DNA from 3 places in the Myceligenerans halotolerans genome. Region 1 is predicted to be linked to each of the others. Evidence: riboswitches for the same ligand, from Rfam matches in the RefSeq annotation. Region 1 holds a riboswitch; each other region holds the start of a gene.

What was found. Region 1 has a riboswitch for thiamine pyrophosphate ahead of thiC (phosphomethylpyrimidine synthase ThiC). Riboswitches for the same ligand answer to the same signal wherever they lie in the genome.
Region 2: another riboswitch for thiamine pyrophosphate. It lies ahead of ACYVK5_RS24675 (thiamine ABC transporter substrate-binding protein); the one in region 1 lies ahead of thiC (phosphomethylpyrimidine synthase ThiC).
Region 3: another riboswitch for thiamine pyrophosphate. It lies ahead of thiD (bifunctional hydroxymethylpyrimidine kinase/phosphomethylpyrimidine kinase); the one in region 1 lies ahead of thiC (phosphomethylpyrimidine synthase ThiC).

Annotation. Positions count from the first base shown of each region.
Region 1 covers NZ_BAAGRL010000004.1:365,423-369,597, forward strand. The annotation lists gene ACYVK5_RS02540 (UDP-N-acetylglucosamine--N-acetylmuramyl-(pentapeptide) pyrophosphoryl-undecaprenol N-acetylglucosamine transferase) at 1-1,175, opposite strand, end outside; gene ACYVK5_RS02545 (hypothetical protein) at 1,297-1,509, opposite strand; TPP riboswitch at 1,620-1,724, shown strand; gene thiC (phosphomethylpyrimidine synthase ThiC) at 1,719-3,485, shown strand; gene ACYVK5_RS02555 (DEAD/DEAH box helicase) at 4,011-4,175, opposite strand, start outside.
Region 2 covers NZ_BAAGRL010000057.1:157,294-161,468, forward strand. The annotation lists gene ACYVK5_RS24670 (ABC transporter permease) at 1-1,307, opposite strand, end outside; gene ACYVK5_RS24675 (thiamine ABC transporter substrate-binding protein) at 1,304-2,323, opposite strand; TPP riboswitch at 2,323-2,440, opposite strand; gene ACYVK5_RS24680 (DUF4235 domain-containing protein) at 2,490-2,777, shown strand; gene moaC (cyclic pyranopterin monophosphate synthase MoaC) at 2,882-3,364, shown strand; gene ACYVK5_RS24690 (MoaD/ThiS family protein) at 3,361-3,603, shown strand; gene ACYVK5_RS24695 (MogA/MoaB family molybdenum cofactor biosynthesis protein) at 3,754-4,175, opposite strand, start outside.
Region 3 covers NZ_BAAGRL010000021.1:183,896-188,070, reverse strand. The annotation lists gene ACYVK5_RS14360 (acyl-CoA dehydrogenase family protein) at 1-737, shown strand, start outside; gene ACYVK5_RS14355 (MaoC family dehydratase) at 803-1,312, shown strand; gene ACYVK5_RS14350 (HpcH/HpaI aldolase/citrate lyase family protein) at 1,306-2,226, shown strand; TPP riboswitch at 2,343-2,440, shown strand; gene thiD (bifunctional hydroxymethylpyrimidine kinase/phosphomethylpyrimidine kinase) at 2,541-3,383, shown strand; gene ACYVK5_RS14340 (hypothetical protein) at 3,399-3,977, opposite strand; gene ACYVK5_RS14335 (hypothetical protein) at 4,033-4,175, opposite strand, start outside.

The DNA.
Region 1 (4,175 bases):
TCCGCGCTGCGGTCACGGCCCCGGGCGGCGTTCAGCAACACGTCCACCAGCCTTTCGACCGCGTCCGGGCGGCCGTGCTCCCGGGCGGCGTGAGCCATGCGCTCGCGTCGCCCGGCGTCGTCCAGCAGTGGTTCGATCCTGGCCTGGAGATCCGCTGCGGCGATATCGCCCTCAAGAACGACCGCCGCACCGACGTCTCGCAGACGATGTGCGTTGTGCGCCTGCTCGTTACCCGCCGACGACGCCAGCGGCACCAGCAGCGAGGGCTTGCCCAGGGCGGTCAGCTCCGCGATCGTGCCCGCCCCTGAACGGGACACCACCACGTCGGCCAGTGCCAGCACGTCCGGTAGCTCGGTCCCCACGAACCCCAGTACCCGATACCGGCCCGCCGCCTCCGGCGGCAGCCCGGCCGCCGCCTCGCGCATCGTCTCCACGTTGGCCGGACCGCACTGATGGATCACGTTCGCCCGGCCCAGCAGCCACGGCAACGACTGCGCGATCAGCGTGTTGATCTGCACCGAACCCTGCGCCCCACCGGTCACGTACACCACCGGCAGACCGGGATCGAAGGAATCGAGACCGAGCACGTCGACCGCCTTGATCGCCTCACCCGACAGCACCTCCGCACGCACCGGATTCCCCGTCACGACCGCCCGCTGCCGCGCTCCTTCGGGCAGCAGATCGAGCGTGGAGGGCGAGGACACGGCCACCCTGCTCGCCCCGCGCACCAGCGCACGATTCGCCAGCCCGAGACGGACCGTCTGCTCATGCACCACCAGAGGCCGCCGCAACATCGCCGCCGCCAGACCGATCGGAACCGCCACGTACCCGCCCGTCGACAGCACGGCATCGGGCCGGAACCCGGAAACCACCCCATGCGCTTGCGCCACACCGACCGGCACCCGGGCCAGGTCCCGCATGTTCTCCACGCTCAGCATCGCCAACGGATTGGACGCCCGACGAATCTTGCCTGTCGCCACCGGCGCGAACTCGATCCCCTCCTCCTGCGCGACACGCTCTTCCAGACCACCCGCAGCGCCTGCCCACAACACCCGCACCACGACGCCCTCCACCGCGAGCCGCGCCTGCAACGCCTGCGCCGTCGTCAAGGCCGGATACGTGTGACCACCCGTCCCACCGCCGGTCACCAGCAGCCGGAACTCACCAGCACTCACGAAGGAAACCCCCAGGTCGGCGGCAGTATCAGGGCCTGTCACGAGGACCGTACAGCCTCTTCTCCACGATCTCCAGCAACGGTGCGATGCGGCTCGGCACGCCCGTCATGCGCACACCGTGTCAGCCCTCCTCTGGCTGCGCAGGTCGGTTCAGCACCGCCACGGTGCCGTCGCCGTCGACCCGGAGGCGCCGCGGGTCGCCGTCGGCGAGATCGAGCGCGGCTTCGAGCAGAACCGGGTGGACGGAGCCCCACCGGGCAGGCAGCCAGTGGTAGGTGCGCAAGGCGTCGAGAACCGGCCCTGGGGGTACGCGTTGCACTGTCATGTCGTCCACGGCGTCATATCATCCCAGGTCAGAGGCCTGTTTGCGAACCAGGTGGCGCTCGCTGAAGATGTACGGCCCCACAGTTGACGCGCGACTGCCGACGTGTTGTAACGTGACCCTCGATCCCACGGGTGCCCTCGCAAGGGCTGAGATCGGGCTGTCGCGGCCCGGACCGTCGAACCTGACCGGGTAATTCCGGCGTAGGAAGTTGGAGAGTGATGACCACCATCCCTTCGCGCACGCTCGCGTACGACGTCGACCACGAGAGCGGCCTGCGGGTCCCTGTCACCGAGATCACCCTCGCGCCGTCGCCCGACGGCACCCCGAACGCCCCCGTCCGGGTCTACCGGACCGACGGTCCGGCGTGCGACCCGAACCACGGGCTTCCGGCGGCTCGCGCCGAGTGGATCGCGGAACGCGGCGACACCGAGGAGTACGAGGGCCGCCCACCCGCGGCGGCCGACGACGGCCGGCGCCGTCGCCCCGCCGAGGACGAATGGAAGGGCACGCAGCGGCCACCGCGCCGGGCGCTTCCCGGGCGCACCGTCACCCAGATGCACTACGCCCGTCGCGGCGAGATCACCCCGGAGATGCGGTTCGTGGCCCTCCGGGAGGGCTGCGACGTCGAACTGGTCCGGTCCGAGGTCGCCGCGGGGCGCGCCATCATCCCGAACAACGTCAACCACCCCGAGTCCGAACCGATGATCATCGGCCGGGCCTTCACGGTGAAGGTGAACGCGAACATCGGGAACTCCGCCGTGCACAGCTCCATCGCGGAGGAGGTGGAGAAGCTGCAGTGGGCGACCCGCTGGGGCGCGGACACCGTGATGGACCTGTCCACCGGCGACGCCATCCACACCACGCGGGAGTGGCTCCTGCGCAACTCGCCGGTCCCGATCGGTACCGTGCCGATCTACCAGGCACTGGAGAAGGTGAACGGCGACGCGAACGCGCTGACCTGGGAGATCTACCGCGACACCGTGATCGAGCAGTGCGAGCAGGGTGTGGACTACATGACCGTGCACGCCGGCGTGCTGCTGCGGTACGTGCCGCTCACGGCGGACCGCGTCACGGGGATCGTCTCGCGTGGTGGCTCGATCATGGCCGGCTGGTGCCTCGCGCACCACCGGGAGAGCTTCCTCTACACGCACTTCGACGAGCTGTGCGAGATCTTCGCCGCCTACGACGTCGCGTTCTCCCTGGGTGACGGCCTACGCCCCGGCTCCATCGCGGACGCGAACGATGCCGCCCAGTTCGCCGAGCTCGACACCCTCGCCGAGCTCACGAAGCGGGCCTGGGAGTACGACGTGCAGGTCATGGTCGAGGGCCCCGGCCACGTCCCGCTGCACCTCGTCCGGGAGAACGTGGAGCGGCAGCAGGAACTGTGCGACGGCGCGCCGTTCTACACGCTCGGCCCGCTCGTCACCGACATCGCCCCCGGCTACGACCACATCACCTCGGCGATCGGCGCCGCCGAGATCGCCCGGTACGGCACCGCGATGCTCTGCTACGTCACGCCCAAGGAGCACCTCGGCCTGCCGAACAAGGACGACGTGCGCACCGGCGTCGTCACCTACAAGATCGCGGCGCACGCCGCCGACATCGCCAAGGGGCACCCCGGTGCGCGTGAGCGCGACGACGCCCTGAGCAAGGCCCGATTCGAGTTCCGCTGGCGCGACCAGTTCGCGCTCTCGCTCGACCCGGAGCTCGCGCAGGAGTTCCACGACGAGACGCTTCCGGCGGAGGCCGCCAAGACGGCGCACTTCTGCTCGATGTGCGGGCCGAAGTTCTGCTCCATGAAGATCTCGCAGGACATCCGCGACGAGTTCGGCGGCGCGGCCGAACAGCAGGTGATTGCCGGTGCGGCGCCGGGCGCGCTCACGGAGGCCGAGGCCCGCGCCGGCATGGCGGCCAAGTCGGAGGAGTTCCTCGCCGCGGGCGGCACGGTCTACCTCCCGGACCCCCAGGTCGGCGCCTCGAGCTGACAGGCGGTGCCGGGCCTCTGGTCAGGCAGGGCCCGGCGCCCTCGTCCGACTGGGCCCGGCACCCCCGTCCGACGGCACCCCCGTCCGACGGCACCCCCGTCCGACGGCGCGGCGGCGACCCGGATGGGCGGCGAACCGTCCCGCTGGCCGGACGGGGCCGGAACCCGGCTACCAGCCGAGCCCGGGGAACGGCCAGCCGTTCATCACGGCGAAGACGGCCACGCCGACGCCGAGTCCGAGGATGATGAGGATCATCAGGTCACGGCCCGGCGCCGCACAGAGCCCGTGGAAAGGCGGACGGTCGTGTCGGCCAGGACCTCTGAGGAAGGCAACTGGGGCATGTGACACATTCTGGGCACATCTCGCGTCGAACGCCAGGAAAGTAGCCGCGGCCCCTGCTCTGGTGCAGGGCGGGGCTGATGTGGTCGGCAGTCCGTCGTGTGATCGGCAGCTTGAACTGCCGATCACACGACGGACTGCCGACCACAGCTCCGGCGGTGCGAATCGCCGGCGGCGCACACCGGCTTACGGTGCGTGTGGCAGCACCGCGTCCAGCAGGCGCACCGCGGCTGCCTTGTCCAGCGGGGAGTTGTAGGAGCCGCACTTCGGCGACTGCACGCAGCCCGGGCAGCCGTCCGAGCACCCGCACCCGGCGATCGCGTCGCGGGTGGCACGCAGCCACGTCGCACC
Region 2 (4,175 bases), on a different contig from region 1:
GTCACGGCGGACACGCCGAGAGGCAGCATGAACAAGCCGTCCAGCAGGGACACCGCCCGGCGGGCTCCGGTCCCGCGCGGGCGGCGGGACGCGAGGAGCGCGACCAGGCCGCCCACGACCAGCGCGATCGCACACGCCCATGTCGCGGTGCGCAGGGAGTTGCCGAGCGCCTCCCAGACCGTGACGGTCAGCGCGCCGCGCTCGCCGGTGGTGCCGAGCGCGACGTAGTTCGCCGGCCCGAGAGCGCCGTCGGGTCCGCGGAACGAGCGCAGCACGAGGCCGCCGAGCGGTAGCAGGATCAGTCCGCCGACGACGGCGGCGGTAGCCGCCACCATCGCCACGTCACCACGCGACCAGCGCAGCGGCCGGGCCGACGTGCGGTCGCTGACGAGGTGCAGGGCGGCTTCGCGCCGGCTGCGGGTGCGCGCGGAGATGGCGAGGGCGGCAGCCACGACGACGAGCTGCAGGATCGAGAGCACGGCCGCCGACCGCAGGTCGAGGAACTGCGTGGTGCGCACCCAGATCTCGGTCTCGACGGTGCCGTACCGCGCGCCGCCGAGCACCATGACGACGCCGAACGCCGTCGCGCAGAAGAGGAACACGACCGACGCCGCCGAGACGAGCGCGGGGGCCAGCGACGGCAGCGTGACCGTCCACCACACGCGCTGGGGCGAGGCGCCGAGTGCGGCGGCCGCCTGCTCGGCGCGAGGGTCGAGGCGCTCCCAGAGCCCGCCCACGGTGCGCACCACGACGGAGAGGTTGAAGAAGACGAGCGCGACGACGATCCCGCCCAGGGTCTCCTCCAGGCCGAGGAACCCGAGCGCGCCGTCGGGCACGAACAGGCTGCGGAACGCCACGCCGACCACCACGGTCGGGAGCACGAAGGGGACGGTCACCAGTCCGCGCAGCAGGCCTCGGCCGGGGAACGCGCGGCGGTACAGGAGGAACGCGACGGGCAGTCCGGCGAGGAGCGAGAACGCCGTACCGAGGAGGGACTGGGCGAGCGTCAGGCCGACCAGGCGCCAGGTACGCGGGCGGCCGAGGACGTCCGCGAACCCGGTCAGGTCGAGCGCGCCGTCGGCGACGAATCCGCGCGCCACCAGCGTCGCCACGGGCCACGCGAAGAACAGCCCCACAAACAGCAGCGGGATGAGCGCGACCGTGCCCCAGGCGAGCGCTCGGCGGATTGCCGGAGCGTCAGGGGACCAGGCGCGGACGTATCTTTCCCGAAGTGGAGGGCCCCCTGGGGCCCGTGAACGCGTCCGCGCATGGAACCCTCGCGGATCGGACGTCCGCCGGGCGCTCATCCCAGCACGATCGCGGTCCACGCCTCGATCCACTCGTCACGGTGCTCCGCGATCTCCGCCGGATCCACCTGGTACGGGTCGTCGGCGAGCGGGGCGTGCTTGGCCCACTCCTCGGGCAGGGCGACGTCCTCGTCGGCCGGATACATGTACATCGAACCGGGCAGGTCCGCCTGGACCGTCTCCGACTGCAGGAACCTCACCAGCTCCCAGGCGCCGTCCGGGTTCTCGGCGCCGGTCAGCACGCCGGCGTACTCCTCCTGGCGGAAGCAGGTCTCGAGCAGCGCGGTGGTGGTCGACTCGCCGTCCTCGGTCACGGTGTAGGCCGGCGACGTCGCGTACGACAGGACGAGCGGGCGGTCGCCCTCCCCGTCCGCGCCGGAGAAGTCGACGTAGTAGGCGTCCTCCCAGGAGTCGACGACCTTGACGTCGTTCTCCCGCAGCGCCGACCAGTAGTCGCCGAAGCCGTTGGGCCCGAACGCGTCGTACGTGGCCAGCAGGAACGCGAGTCCGGGGGACGACGTCGCGGGGTTCGTCACGACGAGCAGGCCCTGGTACTCGGGCTCGGCGAGGTCCTCGAGGGTCTCGGGGGCGTCCAGGTTCTGCTCGGCGAGCCACTCCTTGTCCGCGTTGATGCAGACGTCGCCCTGGTCGATCTGCTCGAGGTCGCCGGAGATCACGCCCTCGTCGGTGACGCGCGACGCGAACGTGTTGTCGATACCGAACACCGCGTCGCCGAGCGGCGCGTCCTTGGTCAGCACGAGCTGGTTCGCGAGCGTGCCGGCGTCTCCGGCGGCGTTCACCTCGACCGTGTACCCGCTCTCCTCCTCGAACTCCTCGAGGATGCCGTCGCTGAGGGCGAACGAGTCGTGCGTGACGAGCGTGACGGTGTCCGACGCCGGCGAGGCATCGGCGTCCTGCTCGCCGGCGGGCTGCCCGGTGCAGCCGGTGAGCAGCAGGGCGGCCGCGGCGGACGCAGCTGTCGCCGCGGTCACGGCGGTACGGCGGAACATGGTCATGAAAGGTCCTTTCGACTTCCTCCACCGGTGCTAACCGGATCAGGTTCGAGGGTCTGCGGCGAACCGCACTCTCAGCGCCCGCGTCGTTCGGTGGCGGGGGCTCCCCTGTCGTTGTTCTCGGCAGCCTACCTCTGCTGTCCGACACGGATGCCGATACGGTGGGTCCGTGGCCGAGAATGAGACGGAACCGACACTTGCGGTGAAGATCGGCACCATTGCCCTCACGTTCGCCGCCGGATGGGCGGCACAGAAGGCTCTGGCGCTGATCTGGAAGCAGGTCACCGGTAAAGACGCACCTACCAAGCCTGACGACCCGGAACTCGACATGGTCCAGGCGACCGTGTTCGCCGCGGTCGCCGCCGGGACGGCCGTGCTCGCCAAGCGTGTCGCCGCGCGCGGCGCGCAGCGGGCGGTGGCCCGGATCGCCGCCCGTTCGGCGGCTCGCTCGTCATGACCGCGTCCCGGGGGCCGGCCGGTCGGCCCCCGGGACGACAGCGGGGCGGAACGCCAGGGACGGACGGCGGTGAGAGCGGGCGCGCGATCTCCTACGCTGAGCACGTGACCTTCACGCATCTCGACGACCGGGGCCAGGCCCGCATGGTCGACGTCACCGCCAAGCAGCCCACCGTTCGTTCCGCGACGGCGACCGGTCACGTCGCGTGCGCGCCCGACGTCGTGGCCGCCCTGCGCTCAGGGGACGTGCCGAAGGGCGACGTGCTCGCCGTGGCCCGGATCGCCGGCATCGCGGGCGCCAAGCGCACCGCCGAGCTCCTGCCCCTCGCACACGTGATCGGCGTGCACGGTGCGGTGGTGGACCTCGAGGTCACCGACGACGGCGTCCACATCTCCGCCACCGTCCGCACCGCCGACCGCACCGGTGTGGAGATGGAGGCGCTGACCGCGGTGTCGGTCGCCGGGCTGGCGGTGGTCGACATGGTCAAGGGCCTGGACAAGTCGGTGTCGCTCGCGGACGTCCGCCTCGTGGCGAAGACCGGCGGCAAGTCGGGTGACTGGGTTCGTCCGGAGGCCGGGACGCCATGATCCAGGTGCGGTACTTCGCGGGAGCGCGAGAGGCGTCGGGTGTCGGCACGGAAGACGTCCCGGGCCCGACGACGGCAGGCGGGCTGCGGGCCGAGCTGGCCGCGCGGCACGGGGCAGGGCTGAGCGAGGTCCTGCCGAAGTGCACGCTTCTGGTGGCTGGAGCCCGGGCGGCGTCGGACGGGACTCCGGTCCCGGACGGGACGACAGTGGACGTGCTCCCGCCGTTCGCGGGCGGCTGATCGCTCCGGCGTGTGCCGCGGCCTTGTCTGTCCGCGGGCCGCTGCGGCTCTGTCAGGCGCGCGTCGCCGCCGCCGAACCGGCTGACAGCTTCGAGCTGTCGACACCGCGTGAGAACCGGCCCTCATCCGACGGGTGGGCCACCGGGTGGGCTACGACGTGGGTGCGGAGGTGTGGTCGCCGCCGTCGAGCTGGTCGCGGATGTGCGGCCAGAGCGGCATGACGACCTCGGCGCCGTCCCGGGCCCCTCCCGTCGATCCGGGCAGGTTCACGACGAGCGCGGGCCGGCCGCCGTCGGGCATCCGGATGATGCCGGCGAGGCCCCGGGACAGGACCGCGGTGGGGACGCCCGCGTTCGCGCCCTGGGCGCGGATCGCTTCGGCGATGCCTGGGATCTCCGTGGCGAGGAGGCCACGGGTGCCCTCGGGCGTGAGATCGCGAGGGGTGACCCCCGTACCTCCGGTGGTGAAGATGAGCCGGGCCTGCTGGGCGAGCGTCCACCGCAGGACATCCCGGACGGACTCGATGCCGTCCGGTACGACGCGGGTGACGACGTCGCTGATCCCATGCTCGG
Region 3 (4,175 bases), on a different contig from region 1:
CGACTGCCGTGCGCGACGGCGACGAATGGGTCATCAACGGTTCCAAGCAGTTCATCACCAACTCCGGCACGCCGATCACCTCGCTGGTGACCGTCACCGCCGTCACGGGCCGCAAGGAGCACGGCGGCCCGGAGCTGACGTGCTTCGTCGTGCCGACGGGCACGCCGGGGTTCGAGGTGGGGCCCGCCTACGACAAGGTGGGCTGGCACACCTCGGACACCCATCCGCTGACGTTCACCGGCGTGCGCGTGCCGCACTCGGCGATGCTGGGGGAGCAGGGCCGCGGGTACGCGAACTTCCTGCGCGCCCTCGACGAGGGCCGGGTCGCGTTCGCGGCGCTGTGCGCGGGGGCGGCGCTGGGCTGCTACGAGCAGGCGCTCGCCCGGGCCAAGGAGCGCAAGGTGTTCGGCCGGCTGATCGGGGAGAACCAGCACGTCGCGTTCACCCTCGGACGGATGCAGGCGCGCGCCCATTCGGCGCGGCTGGCGTGGATGGACGCGGCGCAGAAGCTCGTGGCGGGTGCCCCGTTCAAGGCGGAGGCGTCGCTGGCCAAGCTCATCGGGTCGGAGGCAGCGATGGACAACGCGCGCGACGCCTCGCAGATCTGGGGCGGGTACGGTTTCCTCAACGAGAACGCCGTGGCCAGGCACTACCGGGACTCGAAGGTGCTGGAGGTCGGCGAGGGAACCACGGAGGTGCAGCTCATGGTGCTGGCCCGGGAGATGGGGTTGCAGTGACGGAGCCGACGACGGAGCGGCCACCGGGCCGCGAGATCCTCCAGCGGGGGCGGTACTTCGAGGAGATGGAGATCGGGGACCGGTACCTGCACCGGCCCGGCCGCACCGCCACCGAGGCCGACGACGTCCAGTTCACCACGCTGACCATGAACGGCCAGCCGCTGCACCTGGACGCGGCGTGGTCGGCGACCCAGCCGTTCGGCCAGCGCCTGATGAACTCGATGTGGACGCTGTCCACGATGGTGGGCCTGTCCACGTGGCAGGTCACGCTCGGCACGCTCGTGGCGAACCTCGGGTTCGAGAGGGTCACGTTCCCGGCGCCGGTGTTCCACGGCGACACGGTGTACGCCGAGACGAACGTGGTGGCCAAGCGGGCCTCCGGCTCCCGGCCGGGCCAGGGGATCGTCACGCTGGAGCACGTGGGCCGCAACCAGGACGACGTCGTCGTGGCACGCGCGGTGCGCAACGGCCTGTTCTGGACGCAGGCGGCGCACGAGGCCGCGGAAGCGGGGGGCGGGCCGGCGCAGGGCTCGGCAGTGCCGGGCGACGTGCCGGACGCGGGGGATCAGTGGTGATTCCGGGACCCGCGCTCCTGTTCTGCCCGGCGGACCGGCCCGACCGGTTCGCCAAGGCCGCGTCCCGGGCGGACGGCGTGATCCTCGACCTCGAGGACGCCGTCGCGCCCGGGGCGCGGCCGGCCGCGCGCGAGGCCCTCGTCGCGGCGGGCCGCGCGGCACGGGGTAGCAGCAGGGTCGGCGGTTCCCGCGGCAGGGATGCGTCCCGTGGCGGCTCCGGCGAGCCGGGGGCCGACGAGGCCCTCGCTCTCGCGCCCGAGCGCACGATCGTGCGCGTCAACCCGCCCGGGACTCCGGATCACGAGCTCGATCTCGCGGCGGTCCGGGCCACGCCGTTCCGCACGGTCATGGTTGCCAAGGCGGACGCGAGCCTGCCGGTGCTGGACGGGCTGGACGTCGTGGCGCTGTGCGAGACGGCGGCCGGTGTCGTGGACGCGGTCGCGCTCGCCCGGCGGGAGGGCGTCGTGGCCCTCATGTGGGGTGCGGAGGACCTGGTTGCCTCCTTGGGGGGTACGTCCAGCCGGTTCGGCCCGGGGGAACGGGATCCGGGGGCGTACCGGGACGTGGCGCGGCATGCCCGGGCGACGGTCCTGCTGGCCGCGGGCGCGGCCGGGAAGCAGGCGATCGACGCGGTCCACCTGGACATCGACGACCTCGACGGCCTGCGCGCGGAGGCCGTGGACGCCGTCGCGTCCGGCTTCGCGGCCACGGCGTGCATCCACCCGAGGCATGTCGGGGTCATCCGGGACGCCTACGCCCCCACCCCGGAGGAGGTGGCGCGTGCCGAGCGGATCCTCGCGGCGGCGGACCACGAGGCCGGGGGAGGCGCGGGGGTGTTCGCGCTGGACGGCGTGATGGTGGACGAGCCCGTCCTGCGCCATGCCCGCGCGGTCCTGGCCCGGGCCGGCGCGTGACGACGCCGGGCTTGCCCCGGTACGGGTGTGCACGTGACCCTGGTGTGATGGATCGGACACGGCGCCGAGCCGGACTTTTGTCGACAAACCAGCCTTCTGCTGCGTAAACTAGGAAAGAAATCGACACGGGGTGCTGCAATCGTGGCAGCTGAGAACACACCCGTCGAACCTGATCCAGGTAGTGCCGGCGAAGGGAATGTCGAGATGCGCGCAACAGGGAATCGTCTCCCGGCCACGGTCATGACGACGGCCATGCCGCTGCCTGCGGCCACGGCGACGGCGGTGGGTGCGGCGGGCGAGCCGGCGGTGGCGTCATGAGAGTCCCGCGCGTGCTGTCGATCGCCGGATCCGACCCGTCGGGCGGGGCGGGAATCCAGGCGGACCTGAAGTCGATCGCCGCCCACGGCGGCTACGGGATGGCCGTGATCACGGCCCTGACCGCGCAGAACACCCAGGGCGTGCGGGCGGTCCACACGCCGCCCGCGGCGTTCGTCGCCCAGCAGCTGGACGCCGTCAGCGACGACATCGAGGTCGACGCGGTCAAGATCGGGATGCTGGGCACGGCGTGCGCGGCCGACGTCGTCGGCGTCTGGCTCGAGCGCGTCCGCCCGCCCGTCGTCGTGCTCGACCCCGTCATGATCGCCACCAGTGGCGACCGCCTGCTGGAGCCGAGGGCGGAGGCGGCGCTGCGGGACCTGCTGTCCCTGGCCGACGTCGTCACCCCGAACATCCCCGAGCTGGCCGTGCTCACCGGCGGGTCCGAGGCCGTCACGTGGGCGCAGGCGCTCGCGCAGGCGCGCGAGGTGGCGTCCGTGCACGACGTGCTGGTCCTGGCCAAGGGCGGCCACCTGCTCGCGTCCGACACGCCGGACGCGCTGGTCTCGGCCCACGGCGAGGTGGCGGGCGTCAGCGGGCCGCGCCTGGTGGCCACCAGCACGCACGGCACGGGGTGCTCCCTGTCCTCGGCGCTGGCGACGCTGCGGGTCGTGACCGGCTCGTGGCCCGAGGCGCTGCGGCGTGCGACGACGTGGTTGCGTGCGGCCATCGCCCGGGGCGAGAGTCTGCGGGTGGGCGGCCCGGGCGGTCACGGCCCGGTGGACCACCTGGGCATGCTCTGGGACGCCGCGGGCGTCCGCGCGCGAGCCCTGGAGTCCTGACCCGCCCGCCGTCCGCTATCCGATGAGGAGGCCGGCGGCCGCGGCGGTCAGGGCGGCCCCGGCGGCGATCCACGCGATGAGCACGTCGCGGCGGGCGCGGGCCTGGACCTGCTCCAGCGCCTGGTGCAGCACGGTGACCTCCTCGCGGGTGGCGGCGAGCTCGCCGACCACCGAGGTGGCCGCCGCATGTGCCGCGGCGGCCTCCTCGCGGGCGGTCCGTGCGTCGGCCCGGGCCCGCTCGGCGGTGATGGCCGCCTGGGACGCGGCGCCGGCGGCCTGGGCGGCGGCTGCCTCGGCTGCCTCTGCGGCGCGGCGCAGGTGCTTGCGGTCCTTGCTCTCGGACGGGGTGGGGGCGTGCACCATCGCGGAGCCGCCGACCCGGGCGCCGTCGGCTCCCGCGGGGTCGCTCATGCCGGCGTCGACGGTGGGCTGGGAGACCGTCGCGTCGCCCGGGTGTCCGGTGTCCGGGTCGTCGGTCCGGGCGAGCTGCGCCTGGACCCCGGCCTTGAGGTCCGCGATGAGGGGCCGGGGATCCCAGGCCATCCGCTGAGGCCTGTGCGCCGCGTGCCGCGGGGAGTCGTCGAGGGGCGCCATGGCGATGAAGGTGCCAGCGCGAACACCGCCCGGGGTGCGCCGGCCGCCTCTCGTCTCAGAGGGCGAACGCCGCTCCGAGGGCGGCCAGTGCCAGCACGACGGCGACGACCGCGACGACGGTGGCCGTGCCCGCCTTCTTCGCCGCACCGGCCGCCGCGTCGCGGGCGGCGGTGGCGGACTTCTCGGCGTCGGCCAGCG